One region of the Streptomyces sp. TG1A-60 genome, then DNA from elsewhere that is predicted to be linked to it. Evidence: riboswitches for the same ligand, from Rfam matches in the RefSeq annotation. Region 1 holds a riboswitch; each other region holds the start of a gene.

Region 1 (7,733 bases):
CGACGAGGTCGCCGCTCTCGCCCGCGGCATGACCATGAAGGAGGCCCTGCACTACGACCCCGAGGGCCGCTACGTCCCGCTCGGCGGTGCCAAGGGCGGCATCGACTGCGACCCCCGCGCCCAGGAGGCGTACGGCGTCCTCGTGCGCTACCTGCGCGCGATGCGCCCGTACATCGAGAACTTCTGGACGACCGGCGAGGACCTGGGGATCACTCACGACCTGGTGGACCGGGCGGCCGGCGAGGCGGGTCTCGTGTCGACGATCCAGGCCGTCTACCCCCTTCTCGACGACGAGTGGACGGCCCGGCAGCGGCTCGTGGACGCCTTCGCCGTCGAGGTGGACGGCATCGGTCTCGACGAGTTGGTCGGCGGCTGCGGCGTCGCCGAGTCCGTGCTCACGTCCCTGGACCGAACCGGAACGCCGTATACCGGGACCCGGGTCGCCGTGCAGGGCCTGGGCACCATGGGCGGAGCCACCGCCCGCTTCCTGGCCCGGGCGGGGCTCACGATCGTCGCCGTCGCCGACATCAAGGGCACCGTCACGAACCCCGCCGGCCTGGACGTCGAGGCCCTGCTCGCCGCCCGCGACCCCCACGGCACGGTGGACCGTTCCGTACTGCGCCCCGACGACCGGGAGACGTCCGGTGACGCCTGGCTCACCGCCGACGTCGACGTACTGATCCCCGCGGCCGTCTCGTACGCGATCGCCCCGTCCAGGCAGGCGCGTATCACCGCCCGGCTGATCGTCGAAGCGGCCAACATGCCCGTCCTGCCGCAGGCCGAGGAACTCCTCGCCGCGCGCGGGGTCACCGTCCTGCCGGACGTCGTGGTCAACTCCGGCACGAACGCCTGGTGGTGGTGGACCCTGTTCGGCGACATCGGCCCCACCGCCGACGAGGCCTTCGCCCACACCCGCCGCTCCATGCGTGCCCTCGTCGACCTGATGCTCGCCCGGGCGGAGACCGACGGCACGACCCCTCGGACCGCCGCCCACGCCATCGTCGCCGACCGTCTGCCGGTGATCGGGGAACGGTTCGGCCGGCACCGCTGACACCGTCCGGCCCCGATGGAAGTGGCTCGAAGGCTGCGGTGGCCGTGGGAGGCACAGGTAGGGTGACCGCGTGGGCAGGGTGCGGTTGAGTGTGGCCGAGCGGCGTGCGGAGCTGCTCCGGGCCGCTGTCGGACAGATCGAGGCGCGGGGCGTCGCGGCGGTACGGATCGCCGATGTGGCCGCCGTCCTCGGGGTGAGCAACGCCCTGGTGCTCTACCACTTCTCGACCAAGGAGAAGCTGGTCGCCGAGGCGTTCCGGTACGCAGCCGAGGAGGACCTCGCCCACCTGCGCAAGCTCCTCGGCCGCCGCACGACCGCACTGCGCCGGCTCCGCGCGGCCGTCCGCTGGTACGCCCCGACCGGCCAGGCCAAGGGCTGGCGGCTGTGGATCGAGGGCTGGGCGGTCTCCCTGCGCGAGCCGTCCCTCCGCGAGGTCACCCGCGACCTGGACACCCAGTGGAAGGCCGCGCTCACCGAGGTCATCGAAGCCGGCGTGTCCGCCGGTGAGTTCCACTGCCCCGACCCACCCGCCGCAGCCCTCCGCCTCACCGCCCTCCTGGACGGTTTGGCCGTACAGATGACGACCTACGCGGGAGCCGTCTCCCGCGCCCGCGCCCAGGAGTGGGCCGACGAGGCCCTGGCCCGCGAACTGGGCCTGAGCCGCGACACCCTCACAACCACGCCCCGCTGACAACCACGACCCGCTGACAGCGGAGTCCGTCGAGACGGCGGAGCACCCGCAGGACGTCGGAAGGGCCCCCTGCCGACGTGTCAAGCCCCTCGCAGCACCCAGCGGGCCGGGCAGCTCCCGCCCGTCGACGCCCGGCCGGAGGACACCGAGCGCCAGGCTGACGCACCGACACGACCCCGACTCACGACGCACCCGCAGGGGCGCGTCGCCCGGTCTTCGCTCAAGCGACCGACTCGATCCGCATCCTGATGTCGTCCGGCAACAGGTGCCCCTTCGCCGACACATGGTCCCCGGAGGACTCCCCACGCAACCGCCGCCCGATCCACGGCACCAGATACTCCCGTGCCCACTGGATGTTGTCGCGGCGCATCTCGAGCGTCCCGCGCGGCGGCAGCGGCGGCCACGCCTGGTCTGGGTCGGCCGGGATGTCGATGCCAAGCACCTGACCGGCGCGCAGGGCGACCCGCGTGTGCCCCTCCGGCGACAGGTGCAGCCGGTCGAGGTCCCAGGCCCGCCTGTCCTGGACCGTCTTGAGTGACCACAGGTCCAGGACCGGGCAGCCGTACCTGTCGGCGATGGCCCGCACATGCAGGTTGTACGTAGCGATCTTGCCGCGCAGGTGCTTCAGCACGGGCACGTCACGCGTGTCGAATCCGGTGGTCACCATGACGGTGCCGATGGCCGAGGTGAGTCGGGCGACCGCTCGTTCGAACCGCTCGGCGACCTCGTCGGGGTCGGTGCCGGGCCGGATGATGTCGTTGCCGCCCGCGCAGAAGGAGATCAGGTCCGGGGCCAGCTCAAGAGCCCTCGGCACCTGGTTCTCGACGATCTGGTCGAGGAGCTTCCCGCGCACGGCGAGGTTGTTGTAGTCGAAGTCGCCCTCGGGCACACGGTCCGCGAGGAGCACCGCGAACCGGTCGGCCCAGCCGACGAACCGCCCGTCGGGCCCGGGGTCGCCGACGCCCTCGGTGAAGCTGTCCCCCACCGCCACGTACGACCCGATCACTGATCTGCTGTCATTCTTCGAATCGTCTGCCACATCGGCCCATGATTCACCTTCCGATGTGACCTACGCGACCGTAATAAGAGGTTGACGGGCGGTGAGATAGACCACGCGTCAAGTGTCGGTCAACTCGCAATACGCCACACCGTGAAGTCCTCGATCCGGAAGTGGCTCCATGTGGTCCGGAAGGCGAAGTGCCCGCTCGTGTACGGCTCGGGATCCGTGTGGTCGAAGACGAGCCGTCGGTTGTTCCACCAGCGCACGGTGGAGCCGTCCGAGACGATCCGGACCCGGTGCGGCTGGTTCGCGACGAGCAGCGGCTCGTTGTAGTCGTAGAGGAGCGGCCGGACGCCCGCCTCGCCGACGTACCGACGCAGCCGCGTCGTGGTGTTGTAGTTCGCCCCGTAGCCGGAGTAGTACATCTTCAGGTAGTCGTACTCTGCGAACGCACCACCACGCGGCGTGGCGAAGAGATCGTCGGGCGAGCGCACATCGACGGCGTTCCAGAAGTTGTTGAGGTCGGAGACCCGGTCGTTCACGCCACCCGCGGAGACCGGGGTGGCAGTGTACTCGATGACGTACGGCCCTCCCAGTTTCCGCTTGAACCAGACGGTCGCACCGGCCGGCACGTCGACCTCCAGCACACCGCGTGAGGCCGCGACCGTACCGCCCTTCTCCAGTTCCACGGCCCACTGCCCGAGCCCGCGCCGGAAGTCGTCGGCCGCGATCAGCCGACGACGGCCGTGTCGCGGGACCGCGCTCACGGCCGGGGCCGGCGCGAGCGCCGCGAGGGCGGCACCGGCGGCGAGGACTCCGAAGGCTCTGCGGCTGGTCATGACACTCCTTCGACAGACACCGTGGAAAGCGCTTACGGCGATCACTGTGCCCTTCTGCCGCACCCCTGTCGAGACGTCGCCCGGCCACACCACGAGAGCGTGACGCGGACTGCGCTCCGCGCGGGCCCCCGCCGGCCCCACAGGTCCGACAACGCCGAAGGCCGGCCCCCGGGACACGGGGGCCGGCCTGTCGAGAACGGCGTTTGCGTCAGAGGCTGACGCCCTTCGAGCGGAGATACGCCAGCGGGTCGATGTCCGAGCCGTAGTTCGGGCTCGTACGGATCTCGAAGTGAAGGTGCGGGCCGGTGACGTTGCCGGTCGCGCCGGAGAGGCCGATCTGCTGGCCGCCGCTCACGGACTGGCCCGCGGAGACGGAGATCGACGACAGGTGGGCGTACTGGGCGTAGTAGCCGTCGGCGAGCCTGATGACGACCTGGTTGCCGTAGGCGCCGCCCCAGCCGGCGGAGACGACGGTGCCCGCGCCCACGGACTTGAGGCCGGTGCCGGTCGGGGCCACGAAGTCGACGCCGGTGTGGTAACCGCTGGACCACATGCTTCCGGCGGTCTTGTACGCGGTGCCGACGGTGGCGCCCTGGATGGGCCCGCTGAAGCCGGCACCACTGGACTGCGAGGACTGGCCCGCGGACGTGGAGGTCGACGCCTGGGTGTCCTTCGACTCCTGCGCCGAGGAGCCGGAGGACTTCGACGACTGGGGCTTCGTAGACGACTGCGGCGGCTGGGGCTTCTCCGACGACTGCGGCGCACCGCTCGACGCGGCCTGCCCCCCGATCGTGAGCTTGAGACCCGGGTGGATGAGCGAAGGGTCGGAGCCGACCGCCTCGCGGTTGTCCGAGTAGAGCCGCTTCCAGCCGCCCTCGACGTCCTGCTCGTCCGCGATCTTCGAGAGGTAGTCGCCGACCTTCACCGAATAGGTCTCGGCGGACGCTTTCTTGGTGGCGGTCTTCTCCGCCTGGGCGGCCCTCTCGGCCTGGCCCAGTCTCGCACCGGCCTCGGCGGTGGCCTTCTCGCCGGCGACCGTGAGGGTCTTCTCGGATACGTCGGAAACGGCGGCGGTCGGGGTCGCCGCGTGGGCGCCTGCGGCTCCGATCAACGGCAGCGCGAGAGCGGCCCCACCGGTGCCGGCGGCGGCGATCGAGCGGGTGAAACGCTGGGACTTCGGACGGCGGTGCTTACCCTTCGCGGGCATGGGCGTTTTCCTCTCCGGCGCCTGCGAGGTGAGCTGTCGGGTGCGGACTGGAGATGCCCGGCCGTGCTTGTGCACGGCTTTACCCCTAGCCGTTCCGGAGACCGGAACAGGCGGTGATACCTGTGGGTCCCCCGCTCCTGCCGTGGATCGGGTCGGTACGCGGCTCCGGTCGGCGGCAGGATTGGGCGTCCGTCCGGATTGACGCCGAACGTAAGCGACTTGTGGCCACAGAGACAACCATGGGGATTTCCTGTGCGTCTTCCTGTCTGATCCTTATCTCAATTAATGATCACGCTCCGTAAAAGACCGCCCCTGAGCGTTTACCAACCACCCTGGAAACACCTACGAATTACGTGGACATGGCGACAGCGGACGGTCACGAGTATGACGCTGCTCACTCCGCTACGAGCCAGTAGGTTCTATTCCAGGGCTACTTGGAATTACCGCTTCATTTCGGACAGATAGCTCAAGTACGACGCATGCGGATAACCATCGCATCGAAGTCGCCCCGCAGACCGGTCCGCAGGCCGTGATGCAACAGCACGGCACCTCGGTGCATTTCACCCGTTTCGCGGCACTCATACACTTCTGTCGGGTCGAGGCCGCGCAGCCGGAGCGGCGCGACCGGCTCGCCGTAGTGTTGGGCCTGGAGCCAGGCGAGCACGACGATCTCGTCACCATGGACGTACTGCACGGCGCTCAGCCCACCGGTCGGCGGCCGGAGCCGGTAGAGGTCGCCGCGCTGCACGACCGGCCGGATCTCCTTGTACAGCTCCACCCAGTCCCGCGCCTCGGCCAACTCCTCCTCGCTCCACTCGGCGAGGTCGCCGCCGACACCGAGCACACCCGCCATGGCGCTGACGAACCGGAACCGCAGTGTGCTGACCCGACCGTTGAGCTGGTTGTTCGGACTGTCCGTGACCCACGCGGCCATGGTCCGGGCCGGGTGGACCTGGCTGAAGCCGTGCTGGATGGCGAGCCGGTCGAGCGGGTCGGTGTTGTCGGAGGTCCACACCTGGTCGGTCCGCGCCATGACCCCGAGGTCGATACGACCGCCGCCGCCGGAGCACGACTCGAAGGCGACCTGCGGGTGGGCGGACCGCAACCGGTCCAGCAGCGCGTAGAAGGCCTGCACATGCTCGACCCACAGCTTCTGCGGATACGGCTCCCCGGGCCAGCCGGCATCCGTGAAGCAGCGGTTGAAGTCCCACTTCACATAGTCGATCGGCGCGCTGGACAGGAGAGTGTCCAGTCGCTCCCAGAGGTACTCCTGGACGTCCTCACGCGCGAGATTGAGGACAAGCTGATTACGCAGTTCCGTCCGCTTTCGCCCCGGTTGGAACTGTACCCATTCGGGGTGCGCCCGGTACAGCTCGCTGTCCGGGTTGACCATCTCGGGCTCGACCCAGATGCCGAACTGCATACCGAGGGCATGCACATAGTCGGCGAGCGGCTTCAGCCCCTTGGGGAAGCGGTCGGGGTTGGGTGTCCAGTCGCCGAGGCCGGCCCGGTCGCTGGTGCGCGCCCCGAACCAGCCGTCGTCCACCACGAACAGCTCGACCCCGACGGCCGCCGCGCGTCGCGCGAGCGTGCCCTGCTGCTCCTCGGAGATGTCGAACTCGGTGGCCTCCCAGGAGTTGAAGAGCACCGGCCGGTCCTGGTCCGCGTCCGGGATGACGTACGTCCGCTGGTACGCGTGCCAGGCGCGGCTCGCCCCGCCGTGGCCGCCGTCGCTCCACAGGCCCGCGAAGACGGGCGTGGTGAAGGTGTCGCCCGTCTCCAGCCGCAGCAGACCGGACTCGTCGTACCCGGCGCCGCCGGTGATCTGCACGCGCGCGTCCGGGAGTTGGGCGACCGCGATCCGCCAGGAACCCGACCAGCCGAGGGCGCAGCCGTAGACCTCGCCCCGCTCCTCGCCGGCGTCGGTGTCCAGGGCGACCCAGGGCAGGTGCTGATGCCCGGTGTGCCCGCGGCGGCTGCCGATGACCTTCTCGCCGTAGGTGAGGTCCGCGCGCACCAGCCGGGACTCGGCCGCCCACCGCCCGTGCAGCTGCGACAGCCGCCAGGCCTCCTCGCGCGGCGGCAGCGTCCAGGTCGCCGAGTCGGCCCGCAGCAGCTCCGCTGTCGGACCCTCGTTGACCAGGGTCACCCAGCGCTCCACCACGTCGTCGCGCATCCGGTAGTGCAGGGTGATCCCGAGGCCGCCGTCGGTGAAACTCAGCCGCAGCTCGTCGCCGTCGGCCTCGTACGTCCGGAAGGTCCACTCGGTACCGCGCCGCTCGTCCGTGCGCACGGAGAGGGCGGGGCGGGCGAAGCGGGGGCCGCCCTCGACGGGGTACTCCTCGTATCCGTCGACCGGGGCCTCGAACGGCCAGTACACCAGCTGCTGCCGAGCGGCCAGCTCCTCGGCGTCGGCGAGGGCGATACAAGGGCCCCAGTGCAGGTGCAGCAGTTCGTCGTTCTCCGTGAGCCGTAGGGCATAGCTGCTCCTGGGTCCCGTGAGAAGCCAGGTCCGGCCGTCTGCGCCGATGTCCAACATAAAGTCCCCACAGATTCGAACAGGTGCGATCGGGCTTCAACATCATCGCAGGTCGTCGCAGGCGCTCGGCAATGCCTGTGGACAACTGCCGACGCCCCTTCCCGCAGGGCCCTGTGGACAACCGTCGGGCGCCCCTCACGGCCCCTGTGGACGACTCCTTGGGGTACCCGCCCATGTCGTATCGTCGAGTGCGCGCCTCGGTGTCGAGTGCGCGCCCGTCGACGATCGGCGCCGGCGGCCGGATGGGAGGAGCCCCCGTGACGCAGCAGATCCCGTCGACCGAGCCCGAGCTGACCGGAGTGCGCAACTTCCGCGATGTGGGCGGTCTGCCGACCGTGGACGGCCGTCGGGTGCGTCATGGAGTCCTGTTCCGCAGTGGCCACCTCGCGCACGCGACCGACGAGGA
Region 2 (7,733 bases), 6.3 Mb from region 1:
GCCCGTACGGATGCCACACGTGCCGCCGGTCGAGTTCCAGCAGCTCGGGCACGGTCGGGTGGGGCAGGTCAGGCATTGGGCGCGAGATCCGTTCCGGCACCCCGACGGCGTACGGAGACGAGGTCCGTACGAGCCTCTCCCGCCGGTGCCTCGGCGGGAGAACCGCACACGCCACCGCCCTCGTGAGACCCGCACCCGGCGCCCTCAGGGGACCCGCACCCGGCTGCCTCGTGAGACCCGCACCCGGCGCTCTCCCGGCCCCCGCAGCCACCGCCCCGGTGCTCCGGCAGCGTCACCCGGTCCGTGCCCTCGACCTCGAACCCGGCGTCCGCGATCATCTCCAGGTCGGCCTTGCCGGCCTGGCCCTCGCTGGTCAGATAGTCACCGAGGAAGATCGAGTTGGCAAGGTGCAGGGCGAGCGGCTGCATCGTACGGAGATGGACCTCACGGCCGCCCGCGATCCGCACCTCGACGTCCGGACAGACGAACCGCACCATGGCCAGGATCCGCAGACAGCGCTGCGGGGTGAGGTTCCACTCCTTGGCGAGCGGGGTGCCCTCGAACGGGATCAGGAAGTTGACCGGTACCGAGTCCGGGTCCAGTTCGCGGAGGGAGAAGACCACGTCGACCAGGTCCTCGTCGCTCTCCCCCATGCCCGCGATCAGGCCGGAGCAGGCCGAGAGCCCCGCCGCGTGCGCCTTCTGGACCGTGTCGACACGGTCGGCGTACGTGTGCGTCGTCGTGATCTCGCCGTACGTCGACTCCGACGTGTTGAGGTTGTGGTTGTAGGCGTCTGCGCCCGCCTCACGCAGCCGTTCGGCCTGGCCGTCGGAGAGCAGACCGAGACAGGCGCACACCTCGACGCCCTCGTTCTGCTCCTTGATCGTCTTGATGGTGCCGGCGACCCGGTCCACGTCCCGGTCGGTCGGACCGCGCCCGGACGCCACCAGACAGACCCGCTTGGCGCCCCCGGCGAGCCCGGCCGCGGCGGCCTCGGAGGCCTGGTCGGGCTTGAGCCAGGTGTACTTGAGGATGCCGGCGGTGGAGCCGAGCCGCTGGGAGCAGTAGGAGCAGTCCTCCGGGCACAGGCCCGACTTGAGGTTGACCAGATAGTTCAGTTTCACCCGGTGGCCGAACCAGTGCCGGCGCACCTTCCCGGCCGCGGCCACCACGTCCAACAGCTCGTCGTCGGAGGTGCCGAGGACGGCGAGCGCCTCGGCACGGCTCAGCGGCTCGCGCCGGAGCCCCTTGTCCACCAGCGTGTTCAGCAGGTCCATGAGAGCCGATCCTGTCCTACGGGACCGCTCCCGGCCAAGGAGACTCCCGACAACAGAGTCGGTTCGACGTGTGGGTATCGCCACATCGTGGGCGGCCGTTCGTGCCATTAGTGTCTGTGCACTGCCTACAAATCGTTGCCCACAAAGCCCTGCCCGCGAGCACTGTCCGCGAAAGCCCCCGCCGCGCTGCCCGTGACCGCTCCGACGCCGTGGGCCGCCCACACCACCCCGGAGGACCCATGGCGTTCGGCTGGATCGACGAGCAGGCGTCGGCGCGCCGCCGGGCCGGGCTCGTACGGACCCTGCGCCCCCGCCCCGCCGACTCGCCGCTCCTCGACCTCGCGAGCAACGACTACCTGGGTCTGGCCCGACACCCGGAGATCACCGAGGGAGCCGCCGGGGCGGCGCGCCGGTGGGGCGGCGGGGCCACCGGGTCCCGGCTGGTCACCGGCACCACCGAGCTCCACGGCGAGCTGGAGCGGGAACTGGCCGACTTCTGCGGCTTCGAGGCCGCCCTGGTCTTCTCCTCCGGCTACGCGGCCAACCTCGCCGCCGTCACCGCGCTCGCCCCGCACGGCTCCCTGGTCGTGTCGGACGCGGGCAACCACGCCTCCCTCATCGACGGCTGCAGGCTGGCCCGGGGCACCACCCAGGTCGTGGCCCACGCGGCCCCCGACGCCGTCCGCAAGGCGCTGAGCACCCGCCGAGGTCCTGCCGTCGCCGTCTCCGACACGGTCTTCTCCGTGGACGGGGACGCCGCCCCGCTGACCGCACTGGCCGCCGCCTGCCGCGAGTACGGCGCCGGGCTCGTCGTCGACGACGCGCACGGCCTCGGTGTCCTGGGCGACGGCGGCCGGGGCGCGCCGCAGGCGGCCGGGCTCGCGGGCGACCCCGATGTCGTCGTGACGGTCACCCTGTCGAAGTCGCTGGGCAGCCAGGGCGGCGCGGTCCTCGGCCCGGCGCCCGTCATCGACCATCTGGTCAACGCCGCCCGTACGTTCATCTTCGACACCGGCCTCGCCCCGGCCGCGGCCGGCGCGGCCCTCGCCGCGCTCCGGCTGCTGCGCCGTGAGCCGGAGCGCGCCGCGCGGGCTCGCGAGGTGGCGAGAGAGCTGCACGCACGGCTGACGGCGTCGGGCCATGAAGCGGTGCGGCCCGACGCCGCCGTGGTGTCCGTGCGCGCACCGTCCCCCGAGCAGGCGGTGCGGTGGGCGGCGGACTGCCGGTCGGCGGGTCTCGCCGTCGGCTGCTTCCGCCCACCGTCCGTGCCCGACGGCATTTCGAGGCTGCGGCTGACCGCCCGGGCGGATCTCACCGAGGGGCAGATCGACCGAGCCGTGGGGATCATCGGCGATACGCGACCGTGAGTCGGCGTCCCGGCCGAGTGCCGCCGTGAGCGGATGTGCGTGTGTTGCCGTTGGTGCTCATCGAAGCGTGGTGACGAATCCCTCCCAGGCCTCGGGGTCGAACAGCAGGGCGGGCCCCGCCGTGTTCTTCGAGTCGCGCACGGCCACGAGTCCGGCCCAGCGGCCGGACCCGGGGCGGGCCGTTTCGACGCAGTTGTTCATTCCGGTGCTGCGGCTGCTGCGCAGCCATCGCACCCCGTGCAGTTCGGTACTGGTGGTCACGTTCCGAGGCAGTGCGGACATGGTGCCTCCTTACGCGCCGGCAGCGAGCCCGGCGATGTAATCCAACGAGTCCTCGAGTGAAAGGGCGTGGACTTGAAGGGTGTTGAAGGCCTCGACATAGGCCTTGAGGTCTTCTTTCCGCTCAAGGTAGAGGCTACTCGTCAAGTGGTCGAGAACAACCACGTCAAGATCAGATGTGCTCTTAAATGAGAAGATTACGAAAGGGCCGGTGACGCCGATGTGTGCCCCGGCAGTGAACGGCAGCACCTGTAGTCGTACCTGAGGGAGTCGCGCCGCCTCGACCAGACGGCCCAGCTGCCGGGCCATGATCTCGGGACCGCCCACCTCGCGTCGTAGAACGCCCTCGTCGAGCACGGCGCTCAGCTCCATCGGCGGGTCCGCGCGCAGGACTTCCTGCCGGGCGAGCCGCACTTCCACCAGCGCGTCGAGTTTGTCGTCTTCCAAACCCTCCACGGCGGCCCGGGTCACCGCCCGGGCGTACTCGGGAATCTGCAGGAGGCCCGGCACGACCGAGGTCTCCAACGTCCGTATCCCGCCGGCCTGCGACTCCAGGCTGATGAAGTCCCGGTACGTCGGCGGCAGTACGCCCCGGTAGGCGTGCCACCAGTTGTGCCGTCCACCACCGTCCTCAAAGCCCGCCAACGCCAGGAGCAGCTCCCGGAGCTCGCTGTCGTCGACCCCGTACGCGTCCAGGAGCCTGCGTACATCCACGGGCTTCACCCCGCTGGCGCCCGTCTCGATCCGGCTCACCTTGGACTGGTGCCAGCCGACCCGATGGGCCGCCTCGATGCTCGTCAGACCGCAGCGGGTACGCAGAACGCGTAACTCGGCACCGAGCTTGCGGCGGCGCACAGCCGGACCGTACTGCATGGGTTCTCCTTCCGCTCGGCGTGCGAAGCCGGGGTGACGACAGAGGATGGACGAAGACCCCGCCCGAATACGGTCGGTCGTCGGAGAGTTCACCGCTTCGAGCGACAGATATATGCACATCCTGGTGGATCGCCACCCGTGACGGCCCAGGTAGTGGCAGTCTGGCGCGAAGCACCAGTCCGGGACCGTACTCGAACCATCCGCTCCCTGTCGGACACCGGTCCCGTGGGAAAGGGACGACTCGCCATGGCAGATCACCAGGAAGCATCCGTCACTCTGCCGAGCGATCCCGCCTCGGTGTCCGCGGCCCGAAGATACGTCGCCCAGGTGCTGGCCGAATGGGGCCTGCCGAGCGGCACGGACATCGCGGAGACCGTGCGCCTGATCGTGTCCGAACTCGCCACCAACGCCGTCCAGCACACCTTCGGTCAGTCGCCCACGTTCACCGTGGACATCGCGCTGGACCGGGACGAGCAGCTGCGCATCGGCGTCACCGACAGCCATCCGCGCTTTCCGAAACGTCTGCCCGCCGCCGTCCAGCAGGACAACGGCCGGGGCATGGTCATCGTCCGCTGCCTGACCGCCGAGTGCGGCGGCAGGCTGAGCGTCAGACCCACCCGGGAGGGCGGCAAGACGGTGGCGATCGAACTGCCCTGGACGGTTCCCGCGTAACCGGTCAGGTCCGGTGGTCCGCAGGAGCCCTGACGGGGGTCTCGCCCGGAGGCGGTGTCGGCGTCGTGCCGGTGTTACCGGCGGACCGTCCCACGAGCTTCGGGAGCACGGCCCACAGGGTCAGGCACGCGAGGAACGTGCCCGCCCCGGCGACGATCCCGGCCGCCCGGCCGAGCGTCACGTCCACGACGAGCAGGACGGACCCGGCGAGGGCCGGCATCAGCACGATGAGGCCCGCGGTGGCCAGCCGGGACGACACCTGGACGATGGCGGGCTTGGCGTTCTGCTGGAAGAGCGAGCGGTGCAGGGCGGCCGGGGCGGTGAAGAGCGCCGCCGCGAGGACCGCCAGCAGCAGGGTGGTGACATAGGTGGCGCGCTGTACGGAGTCCAGGTCCGGGAAGCGCGGCGTGAAGGCCAGCGTCAGCAGGAACGCGAAGAGGATCTGCACCCCGGTCTGGGTGACCCGCAGCTCCTGCAGCAGCTCGGAGAAGTTGCGGTCGGCGCGTTCGAGGGGCGTCTCGTTGCGTGCGGGGCGGGTGCGTTCGTCGGCCATGGGCGAACGAGTAACCAGTTCGGCCCGTGGCACGCCCGTGGGGGCGGCGGAGATCTCCGCCGCCCCCACGGCTGGTCAGCGGACCCGGCCGTACCAGACGCTCTTCGTCCAGAGCTTCTGCAGCCGGACGACGTCACCCGTCTTCGGGGAGTGCCAGATCTTTCCCTTCCCCGCGTAGATACCGACGTGGTAGACGCTCGATCCCGAGTGGAAGAAGACGAGGTCTCCGAGTTTGCGGTTGCTCGCGGAGATGTGCTTCGTCTTGTTGTACTGCTGCTGAGCAGTACGGGGCAGCTTCTTGCCCGCCTTCTTGAACGAGTAGAGCGTCAGCCCTGAGCAGTCGAACCTGCCTGGACCGGCGGCTCCGTACTGGTAAGGGGAGCCCTTCTTGGAAGCCGCGACCTTGAGTGCCTTCGACGCCGCGGTGGCGGCCTCGGCGCCGGATGCGGCGCCCGGTACCACGATGCTGCCGCTCACGGCGGCGATGGTGAGAGCCGAGGCCGTACCGGCCCGGGTCAACAGCGACGGGACACGATTCAGCGCAGTCATGCGCAACCCTTCGTCAGCCGCCTGTGAAGGATGACCTGTCGGATTCGGGCTGGCGAAGTTGCCCGGCCGCTGACGCGGCTTCACCCCAAGGGCTGCTCGGCGCGGCGTCTCCATGTGGAGCCGACCGTTCCGGCGACCCGTCGTACTTGGGTCCTCCACTCCTGCCGATGCACTCCTGTCGACCGGTCATCCGGGCGGCGGCAGGACTCGGCGTCCACCCGGATCGCCCCGCCGCTGTGGCGGGGGCTTGTCGTCAGGAAGGGATCTTGACGCACTCAAGTCCGAAATTCCCAACGGAACCGGTGGTTTGTGGTCTTACTCACCACTCACCCGTTCGGGTGGACAGAGCCTTTTCGGCTGTTGTGTCCAACGGGTCGAGGAGGCCCGTACCAGCACCGGAATGATGTATTCCGGCTGTGCGGTAGGCGCGTTGCGCAACTTCACAGCTCCTTGCGACGTATGGGCCGATAGGTCGATCGTGCTACGCCGTCCGGAGTGCGCGAACCCCGGGCCGGACGGCCCGTCAGTAGTACGGCGGCCGACCCGGGATGGGTTCAGGCAGGCGAGTCCTCCGGTTTCGGCGGCAGTGAGACCAGGGCCGCCCGCCGCTCGCCGTCGAGCACGCGCAGGGACCGCGCGAGGGTGGGGGCGTGTACCTCGTTCTCGCCGCGCCTGTGCATCAGTTCGAGCGCGTCGCGCAGGGCGGTCGCCTTGGCGACGAGCGCCTGCGCCGCCCGCAGTCCGCGGTACGTGTCACCGGGGCGCGCCGGATTGATCCGGCCGACCAGGTCGACGACGTCCAGATAGCGGTCGATCAGCTCAGCCTCGGCGCGCGTGAGGGCGGGCAGCGGCGGCAGTTCGGGAGGGAGCATCGACACTCACCTCGCGCCGGGGAGCGCGCCCGAGGCCCTGCGGCTCGGGACGACCTGGTCGGCCAGCCCGTACTCGACCGCCGCCTCAGCGTCGAGGAACGTGTCCCGCTCGATGTCGGCGCTGATCCGCTCCGGGCTCTGCCCCGTGTGCCGGACGAACATCTCCTCCAGCTTCCGGCGATTGCGCGTCAACTCCGCGGCCTGGATCGCGAGGTCACTCGCCTGGCCCTCGATCCGGCCGGCCAGCGCCGGCTGGTGGATCACCACGCGCGCGCCCGGCAGTACGAACCGCCTGCCCGGTGTGCCCGCTGCCAGCAGCACCGCGGCGGACGATCCCGCCTGCCCCAGGCAGATCGTCTCCACGTCACAGGTGACGAACCGGATCGTGTCGTAGATCGCCGTCATCGCGCTGAACGAGCCGCCGGGCGAGTTGACGTACAGCGAGATGTCCCGGTCGGGCGACTGGTGTTCGAGGTGCATGAACTGGGCCATCACGTCGTTCGCCGACGTGTCGTCGATCTGCGTCCCGAGGAACACGATCCGCTCTTCCAGGAGCTTGGCATACGGATCCATCGTCCGGTGACCCGCACTGGTGTGCTCGGTGAACTCGGGCAGCACATAACGGGCCGTCGGTCGGTTCGCGGGCATGGGGCACGCCTCCTCAGATCGATTTCTGTACAGAATGTACAGGACGTACGAGATCGTGGAAAGCCGCTCGCCTACGGCGGCGCCCCGGACCGATGTGGTCCGGGGCGCCGTGAAGTGCGCGGCGAACGAGGTCGGTTGATGGCCACGGGGGTCGGCCTGCCCGAGAAGGTGATCGGCGGTCAGCCCTTCGGGGCGGCGAACTCGGAGAGTGCGTTCGCGACCTCGGCAGGTATGACGTCGTGGCCCTCGGGCGCCGAGTCCGCGCCGTTCACCGAAGCGATCTCGACCGTGAGCCGATCGCCAGGGATCAGTAGGCGTCCTCCCCCTCCACGCTCTCGCGCTCAGGCCGGAGCCGCCGGAGGACTCGGTGCCGGGCGGGGGACTCCACCGAGGCCGTCCCGCTCTCGGACTGGACATGGTTCCCCCTACTGTTCGGTTGTCATCGCGGAGCAGAAGGGGATCTTCCGCTCGGGGTGGTGGGGTGACGGGGCGAGGGGGCGACGGGGCGCGGCCCGGTCCAAGGTGTCCTCGCACTGTGAGCGCCCGGGTCGAGCGGCCTGGCACCGCGCCTCGCCGCGTTGCCGAGAAGCCCTGGTGGCTCCTTCCCACGCTCGACCTCGCTCGCGCGGGAAAGGCCCCCATC
Region 3 (7,733 bases), 4.1 Mb from region 1:
GAAGGTCCCCGCCCCGACGGGCGAGGGCATCGGATACGAGCTGCTGGCGATGGCGGTACGGGCCGAGGCGGCCGGCGTCGACCCCGAGTCCGCGCTACGGGCGGCGGCCCGGACGTACCGGGACGCCGTGCGGGCCGCCGAGGGGGTTGACGCTTAGAACCGTGTCCTTACGGCTGGTTGCGGCGGGTGGGGGCTTGTACGGGGCGGGTGCCGGACGACCGGACCGGTGGCGGCGCCCCGTGGAGGCGAGCGGCGACCACTCCGTCGCCGCCGGAGGCGACATCGCCGACGCCGTCACCGGCCAGATCTGCGACGCGCCGGTCATCCAGCCCGCACCCTCGGCACGTTCTCGGCGGGGCCGGAGTACGCACGCCCGCGCTGACGGCACTCCACGAAGCCCCGGTGTCCTGACGGCACTCGACGAAGCCCCGGACACTCCGGCTACCGTCGACGAGTGACCAACCAGCCCCATCCCAAGCCCGTAGAAGACGGCGCCCCGGACCTCTTCACCTGGGAATTCGCCACCAACCCCTACCCGGCCTACGCCTGGCTCCGCGACCACGCCCCCGTCCACAGGACACGTCTCCCCAGCGGCGTGGAAGCCTGGCTGGTCACGCGCTACGCGGACGCGAAGCAGGCTCTCGCCGACACGCGTCTGTCCAAGAACCCGGAGTATCACGACGAGCCCGTGCACGCGAAGGGGAAGACCGGCATCCCCGGCGAGCGCAAGGCCGAGTTGATGACGCATCTGCTGAACATCGATCCGCCGGACCACACGCGGCTGCGCCGGCTCGTCTCCAAGGCGTTCACACCCCGCCGGGTCGCCGAGTTCGCGCCCCGAGTCCAGGAGCTGACCGACCACCTCATCGACCGGTTCGCGGACAGGGGCGAAGCCGATCTCATCCACGAGTTCGCCTTCCCCCTCCCCATCTACGCGATCTGCGACCTGCTCGGCGTCCCCCGGGAGGACCAGGACGACTTCCGGGACTGGGCGGGGATGATGATCCGCCACGGCGGCGGCCCACGCGGCGGGGTGGCCCGGTCGGTGAAGAAGATGCGCGGCTATCTCGCCGACCTCATCCACCGCAAGCGCGCGGCGCTGCCCGACGCCCCCGCCCCCGGCGAAGACCTCATCTCCGGGCTCATCCGAGCCTCCGACCACGGTGAGCACCTCACCGAGAACGAGGCAGCGGCGATGGCCTTCATCCTGCTGTTCGCCGGGTTCGAGACGACCGTCAACCTCATCGGGAACGGCACGTACGCCCTCCTCACCCACCCCGGGCAACGCGCCCGTCTCCAGGCATCCCTGGCCGCCGAGGAGACCGCGCTGCTCCAGACCGGTGTCGAGGAACTCCTCCGCTTCGACGGCCCCGTCGAACTCGCCACCTGGCGCTTCGCCACGCGGCCCCTCACGATCGGCGGTGAGGACATCGCGCCCGGTGACCCCGTCCTCGTCGTCCTCGCCGCGGCCGACCGCGACCCGGCCCGCTTCGACGACCCCGACACGCTCGACCTCTCCCGCCGCGACAACCAGCACCTCGGCTACGGCCACGGCATCCACTACTGCCTCGGCGCCCCGCTCGCCCGCCTTGAGGGCCAGACCGCCCTGGCGACGCTTCTCACCCGTCTCCCCGACCTGCGACTCGGAGTGGATCCGGCCGATCTGAGGTGGCGGGGAGGGCTCATCATGCGTGGACTGCGCACGCTTCCGGTGGAGTTCGGTCCGGATCGTCGGCCCCCGAGGGCCCGTGTCGGCCGTTGACGGCCCGCGTCGGCCCCCGGCAACGGCCTCCATCGCCCCCCGCGACAGCCCGTGAGCGGCCGGTAGCAGTACCCCGTTCCGAGCCAGAAGATGACACACCCTCAAGTTCGTGATCTTCACGTGATCTGCGCTGCATTAACTTGTGACAACTGATCGTCTGCCGATACGTTCACGCATCAGTGCGAAGGGTCTGCGCCCGTCGCACAGGTCACCGCTGTCGCGTGAAAGGCAACCGCATGCTCTCCGGGAACGGTCGTCACCGTCGCCCCCGTCAGGCTCCGGCCCTCCTCGTCGCGGCCGGAGTGACCGGCTCGGCCATCGCCATCCCACTCCTCGGCGCCACCGGCGCGAGCGCGGCCAGTGGAACCACCTGGGACCAGGTGGCGGAGTGCGAGAGCGGCGGCTCCTGGAGCGCGGACACCGGCAACGGGCGCTACGGCGGCCTCCAGGTCTCCCAGGAGGACTGGGAGAGGTACGGCGGCCTCGACTACGCGACGAGCGCCGACCGGGCCAGCCGTTCGCAGCAGATAGCGGTCGCCGAGAGGATACTCGCCGACCAGGGCGTCGGCGTCTGGCGCACCTGCGGACTGCTTCACGACCTCGGCGGCGACTCCGGCTCCGCCGACGTGGACACCGGCGTCGCGGGTGACCCGTCGAACTCGGACGGTTCGGATGGTTCGAGCGGTACGAAGGATTCATCTGATTCATCCGGTTCGACCAGCTCGTCCGAATCCTCCGCGTCGTCGGGATCCTCCGGCTCGCCCTCGGGGGTCACCGAGGGTTCCGCCGAGGCTCTCGCCGAATCGGATGATTCGGGAAACTCGGACGAATCGGGTAAATCTGAGCAGAGCGACAGCTCTTCGGTCGTCGACGACAGCGAGACCGGCACCGGCCGCCACCGCGGCGCCAGTGCCGACGAGGCCGCGGGTGCCGGCACGGACGTGACCGACGGCTCCCGTGCCGACTCCTCGCCCTCCGGCCGTCACGCCTCCCGTGGCGGCGACGCGGCGCGCGAGGCCGTGGAGGGGGCGTACACGGTCCGCGCGGGCGACAGTCTGACCGTCATCGCGAAGTCGCTCGGCCTGGACGGCGGATGGCGGCAGCTGTACGCGGAGAACGAGGGCACGGTCGGAACTGACCCGGACCTTATCCTTCCCGGTCAGACCCTCGAAGTCGGTGTCGAAACGGGCGAAAAGTAGCGGGAGTTCAGTCAGGGTTCGCACCTGAATGCCCGTTTTGATCTCGGTGGGAGATGAATCACAGACCCCCTGATCGTCTTTGAAATTCGGCGAATCACGTGATTACGGTCGTGACCGCTCGCCCACAGCGGGCTCATGCGGCCGGCACGCCGAATCCTGCCAACGGCCGCATGGAACAGTCGTCGCGTCAAGCGCCGTAGGCAGGAGCGGGGGACCCAAGGTAAGCGCCGGGTCCGGTGGTTGAGGCCCTTCGGGGCCGCACGGCCGGAACCGGCTCGGGGTGAAGCCGCGCATCGTGAGCCGAGAGGCGAGCGGGCGCGGCCGGGCAACTCAACCGGCCCGAACCCGACAGCTCACCTCGTAGGCGTCGGTGAGGGGATCACTTCATGCTGCTTTCCAGCAAGGGCAAGCACCGCCGCCCGTCCAAGGCTGCCCGCGCCATCGCCGTCGCCGGTGTCACCGGTGCCGCCGCCATCGCCGCTCCGCTGATGGCCGCCGGCAGCGCCTCGGCCGCCACCGCCTCCGAGTGGGACGCCGTCGCCCAGTGCGAGTCGGGCGGGAACTGGTCCATCAACACCGGCAACGGCTACTACGGCGGCCTGCAGTTCGCCGCCTCCACCTGGGCCGGCTACGGCGGTACGCAGTACGCCCCCACCGCCGACCAGGCGAGCAAGGCCCAGCAGATCGCCGTCGCCGAGAAGGTCCTCGCGGGCCAGGGCAAGGGTGCCTGGCCGGTCTGCGGCACCGGCCTGTCCGGCGCCTCGTACGACGGCGCCGCCGCCTCCGGCGGCAGTTCGAACTCCGGCTCCTCCAACTCCTCCTCGCAGGGGAGCACGCAGGAGAACACGCAGAAGAGCACCCAGGAGAACCGCGCCTCCCGCTCCTCCGAGCGCCCCACCGTCGAGACCCCGACCGGCAAGAAGGTCGAGAAGGGCGACGGCGAGTACAAGGTCGTCAGCGGCGACACCCTCAGCGGCATCGCCGCGAAGAAGAACGTCAAGGGTGGCTGGGAGAAGCTCTACGAGCTGAACGAGGACATCGTCGACGACGCCGACTTCATCTACCCGGGCCAGCAGCTCCACCTGAGCTGACCCTCCGGACCGCCACGGTCGCCGGTCCCGGCCGCCCCCACGGCCGGGACCGGCGGGGCCGGTTCGGCCGGGCCGGAAGGCAGGCCGCTCACCGGCTGAACCGCAGCCCGCTCACATCCGTGTTCTCCATAGTGAAGACCTCGTGAGGGCCGTCCCCCCGTCCCCCACGAGCTCCCCGCCCCGGTGCGCATTCCCCCGTACGCACCGGGGCGGGGCTTTTTCTTTTCCCGTTCACCCCTTTTCCCGTTCACCCCCTCTTTGTTCCGTCCGGGAACAATGGGTAGTGTCTGGCTGTCCACGAGACGGTCGGTCGGCTGCCGGCCGCCCCGGGGCGGTTAGGCTCTAGTCGCCATCGCGTCACACCCCAAGAAGGAGATGCTCGTGCCGTCCATCGACGTCGTCGTAGCCCGGGAAATCCTGGACTCCCGAGGCAACCCCACGGTCGAGGTCGAGGTCGGCCTCGACGACGGCAGCACCGGTCGTGCCGCCGTTCCGTCCGGCGCCTCCACCGGTGCCTTCGAGGCCGTCGAGCTCCGTGACGGCGACCCCAACCGTTACCTCGGCAAGGGCGTGGAGAAGGCCGTCCTCGCGGTCATCGAGCAGATCGGCCCGGAGCTCGTCGGCTACGACGCCACCGAGCAGCGCCTCATCGACCAGGCGATGTTCGACCTGGACGCCACCGACAACAAGGGCTCCCTCGGCGCCAACGCCATCCTCGGCGTCTCCCTCGCCGTCGCCCACGCCGCCTCCGAGGCGTCCGACCTCCCCCTCTTCCGCTACCTGGGCGGCCCGAACGCGCACCTGCTGCCCGTTCCGATGATGAACATCCTGAACGGCGGCTCGCACGCCGACTCCAACGTGGACATCCAGGAGTTCATGATCGCCCCCATCGGCGCGGAGTCCTTCTCCGAGGCCCTGCGCTGGGGCGCGGAGGTCTACCACACCCTCAAGAAGGTGCTGAAGACCAAGGGCCTGTCCACCGGCCTCGGCGACGAGGGCGGCTTCGCCCCGAACCTGGAGTCCAACCGCGCCGCCCTCGACCTCATCATCGAGGCGATCAAGGAGGCCGGCTACACCCCCGGCGAGCAGATCGCCCTGGCCCTCGACGTCGCCGCCTCCGAGTTCTACAAGGACGGCTCCTACGTCTTCGAGGGCAAGGAGCGCTCCGCCGCCGAGATGACCGAGTACTACGCCGAGCTCGTCGAGGCGTACCCGCTCGTCTCCATCGAGGACCCGCTGTTCGAGGACGACTGGGACGGCTGGAAGATCATCACCGACAAGCTCGGAGACAAGGTCCAGATCGTCGGCGACGACCTGTTCGTCACCAACCCCGAGCGCCTGGCCCGTGGCATCGAGGAGGGTGCCGCCAACGCCCTGCTCGTCAAGGTCAACCAGATCGGCTCGCTGACCGAGACCCTGGACGCCGTCGAGATGGCCCAGCGCAACGGCTTCAAGTGCATGATGTCCCACCGCTCCGGCGAGACCGAGGACGTCACCATCGCCGACCTCGCCGTCGCCGTGAACTGCGGCCAGATCAAGACCGGTGCCCCGGCCCGCTCGGACCGCGTCGCCAAGTACAACCAGCTGCTCCGCATCGAGGAGATCCTCGACGACGCAGCGGTGTACGCCGGCCGCTCCGCCTTCCCGCGCTTCAAGGGCTGACACCGCCGCCGACAGCGGCGGAAGGCAAGGAGGAAACGTCGTACGTACGTCCCCGTACTCGGTCCCGTACCGTGTGCGGGGACGTACGCACGTGGGAGACACGCCAGACGCACAGGAGAAGGGGCAGCGGGACATGGCCGTGAAGGACCGGGACCGGGACCGCTTCTCCACCGCGACCCGGCTGAGGGTGCTCGGTGAGCAGACCGCCGCCCGGGTCTACCGCTCCCAGACCAAGCGCCAGGCCCACCGCTCCCGCCTCACCGGCCGGGCCGCCCTGCTCGCCCTCGTCCTCTGCTCGCTGATCGTGGCGCTCGCCTATCCCATAAGGCAGTACGTCTCCCAGCGGGCCGAGATCGCCGACATGCAGCGGCAACGCGAGGAGGCGCGCGAGCGGGTCGAGGAACTGCGCGACCTCAAGGCGCGCTGGAAGGACGACGCGTACGCCGAGCAGCGCATCCGGGAGCGGCTGCACTACGTGATGCCGGGCGAGACCGGCTACACGATGATCGACCCGGACGCGGCGACGCGGTCCCGTACGAGGCAGGGGGCGGCCGACCGCCCCTGGTACACCAATGTCTGGGACGGGGTCGACAAGGCCGACGCCGCCGACCAGTGAACCGTCAGCCCATGACGGCCGTGAACCGACGAGCCACACCGAGGACTTGAGTAGCAGGTTATGCAGACCCCTCCGCCGCCCACCCCGCGCACCAAGCCGACCGACGCCGACGTCGAGGCCTTCCAGCAGCAGCTCGGGCGCCCGCCGCGCGGGCTGCGCGCCATCGCGCACCGCTGCCCGTGCGGGCAGCCGGACGTCGTGGAGACGGCGCCGCGACTGCCGGACGGGACGCCCTTCCCCACGACGTACTACCTGACGTGCCCGCGCGCCGCCTCAGCGATCGGCACGCTGGAGGCCAACGGAGTGATGAAGGAGATGACGGAGCGGCTGTCGACGGACCCCGAGCTGGCCGCCGCGTACCGGGCCGCGCACGAGGACTACATCGCCCGCCGCGACGAGATCGAGGTCCTGGAGGGCTTCCCGAGCGCCGGCGGCATGCCGGACCGCGTGAAGTGCCTGCACGTCCTCGTGGGCCACTCCCTGGCCGCCGGGCCCGGTGTCAACCCGCTGGGCGACGAGGCCATCGGGATGCTGCCGGAGTGGTGGGCCAAGGGCCCGTGCGTGGTGCCCGCCACGCCGCCCGCCGGCGAGGGCCAGGAGGCAGGGAAGGGCGGGTCGGGTCACTTCGCGGCCGTGCCCCTCGACGCGGACGCGTCCGAGGAGGCCGGCCGGTGACCCGGGTCGCCGCCGTCGACTGCGGTACGAACTCCATCCGCCTCCTCGTCGCGGACGCCACTGTGTCCGACAGCGCCTTCGGCGCGGGGGTCACGGGTGAACTCGTCGAGCTGGACCGGCGGATGACCATCGTCCGGCTCGGCCAGGGCGTCGACCGTACGGGCCGGCTGGCCCCCGAGGCGCTGGAGCGGACCTTCGCGGCCTGCCGTGAGTACGCGGCGGTGATCAAGGAGCACGGTGCCGAGCGCGTCCGCTTCGTCGCCACCTCCGCCTCCCGCGACGCCGAGAACCGGGACGCGTTCGTACGCGGGGTGCTCGACATCCTCGGCGTCGAGCCCGAGGTGATCTCCGGCGACCGGGAGGCCGAGTTCTCCTTCACCGGTGCGACCAGGGAACTGAATGGCCGCGCGGACCTCGCCAAGCCGTACCTGGTCGTGGACATCGGCGGCGGCTCCACCGAGTTCGTCGTCGGGGACGACCAGGTGCGCGGCGCGCGTTCCGTGGACATCGGCTGCGTACGGCTGACCGAGCGGCATCTCGTGCGGGACGGCATGGTCGTCGACCCGCCCGAGGCGGAGCAGATCGCCGCGGTCCGCGCCGACATCGAGGCCGCGCTGGACCTCGCGGAGCGGAGCGTGCCCCTGCGGGAGGCGCGCACCCTCGTCGGGCTGGCCGGCTCGGTCACGACGCTGTCCGCCATCGCCCAGGACCTGCCCGCGTACGACTCG

The links. Region 1 has a riboswitch for cyclic di-AMP ahead of WBG99_RS03095 (peptidoglycan DD-metalloendopeptidase family protein). Riboswitches for the same ligand answer to the same signal wherever they lie in the genome.
Region 2: another riboswitch for cyclic di-AMP. It lies ahead of WBG99_RS31225 (C40 family peptidase); the one in region 1 lies ahead of WBG99_RS03095 (peptidoglycan DD-metalloendopeptidase family protein).
Region 3: another riboswitch for cyclic di-AMP. It lies ahead of WBG99_RS21515 (transglycosylase family protein); the one in region 1 lies ahead of WBG99_RS03095 (peptidoglycan DD-metalloendopeptidase family protein).

The regions. Positions count from the first base shown of each region.
Region 1 covers NZ_CP147520.1:845,925-853,657, forward strand. Annotated here, with positions in the region: gene WBG99_RS03075 (Glu/Leu/Phe/Val dehydrogenase dimerization domain-containing protein) at 1-1,051, shown strand, start outside; gene WBG99_RS03080 (TetR family transcriptional regulator C-terminal domain-containing protein) at 1,122-1,742, shown strand; gene WBG99_RS03085 (SGNH/GDSL hydrolase family protein) at 1,963-2,748, opposite strand; gene WBG99_RS03090 (DUF6250 domain-containing protein) at 2,871-3,581, opposite strand; gene WBG99_RS03095 (peptidoglycan DD-metalloendopeptidase family protein) at 3,790-4,788, opposite strand; cyclic di-AMP (ydaO/yuaA leader) riboswitch at 4,794-4,952, opposite strand; gene WBG99_RS03100 (alpha-galactosidase) at 5,255-7,327, opposite strand; gene WBG99_RS03105 (tyrosine-protein phosphatase) at 7,585-7,733, shown strand, end outside.
Region 2 covers NZ_CP147520.1:7,098,824-7,106,556, forward strand. Annotated here, with positions in the region: gene WBG99_RS31190 (adenosylmethionine--8-amino-7-oxononanoate transaminase) at 1-76, opposite strand, end outside; gene bioB (biotin synthase BioB) at 69-1,277, opposite strand; gene WBG99_RS31200 (8-amino-7-oxononanoate synthase) at 1,517-2,644, shown strand; gene WBG99_RS31205 (DUF397 domain-containing protein) at 2,702-2,926, opposite strand; gene WBG99_RS31210 (helix-turn-helix transcriptional regulator) at 2,936-3,796, opposite strand; gene WBG99_RS31215 (ATP-binding protein) at 4,043-4,468, shown strand; gene WBG99_RS31220 (DUF6328 family protein) at 4,473-5,021, opposite strand; gene WBG99_RS31225 (C40 family peptidase) at 5,097-5,570, opposite strand; cyclic di-AMP (ydaO/yuaA leader) riboswitch at 5,574-5,793, opposite strand; gene WBG99_RS31230 (hypothetical protein) at 6,125-6,442, opposite strand; gene WBG99_RS31235 (ATP-dependent Clp protease proteolytic subunit) at 6,449-7,090, opposite strand.
Region 3 covers NZ_CP147520.1:4,941,068-4,948,800, forward strand. Annotated here, with positions in the region: gene WBG99_RS21495 (nucleoside triphosphate pyrophosphohydrolase) at 1-157, shown strand, start outside; gene WBG99_RS21500 (hypothetical protein) at 162-458, shown strand; gene WBG99_RS21505 (cytochrome P450) at 455-1,762, shown strand; gene WBG99_RS21510 (transglycosylase family protein) at 1,999-2,961, shown strand; cyclic di-AMP (ydaO/yuaA leader) riboswitch at 3,144-3,343, shown strand; gene WBG99_RS21515 (transglycosylase family protein) at 3,348-4,052, shown strand; gene eno (phosphopyruvate hydratase) at 4,434-5,714, shown strand; gene WBG99_RS21525 (septum formation initiator family protein) at 5,848-6,330, shown strand; gene WBG99_RS21530 (DUF501 domain-containing protein) at 6,391-7,005, shown strand; gene WBG99_RS21535 (Ppx/GppA phosphatase family protein) at 7,002-7,733, shown strand, end outside.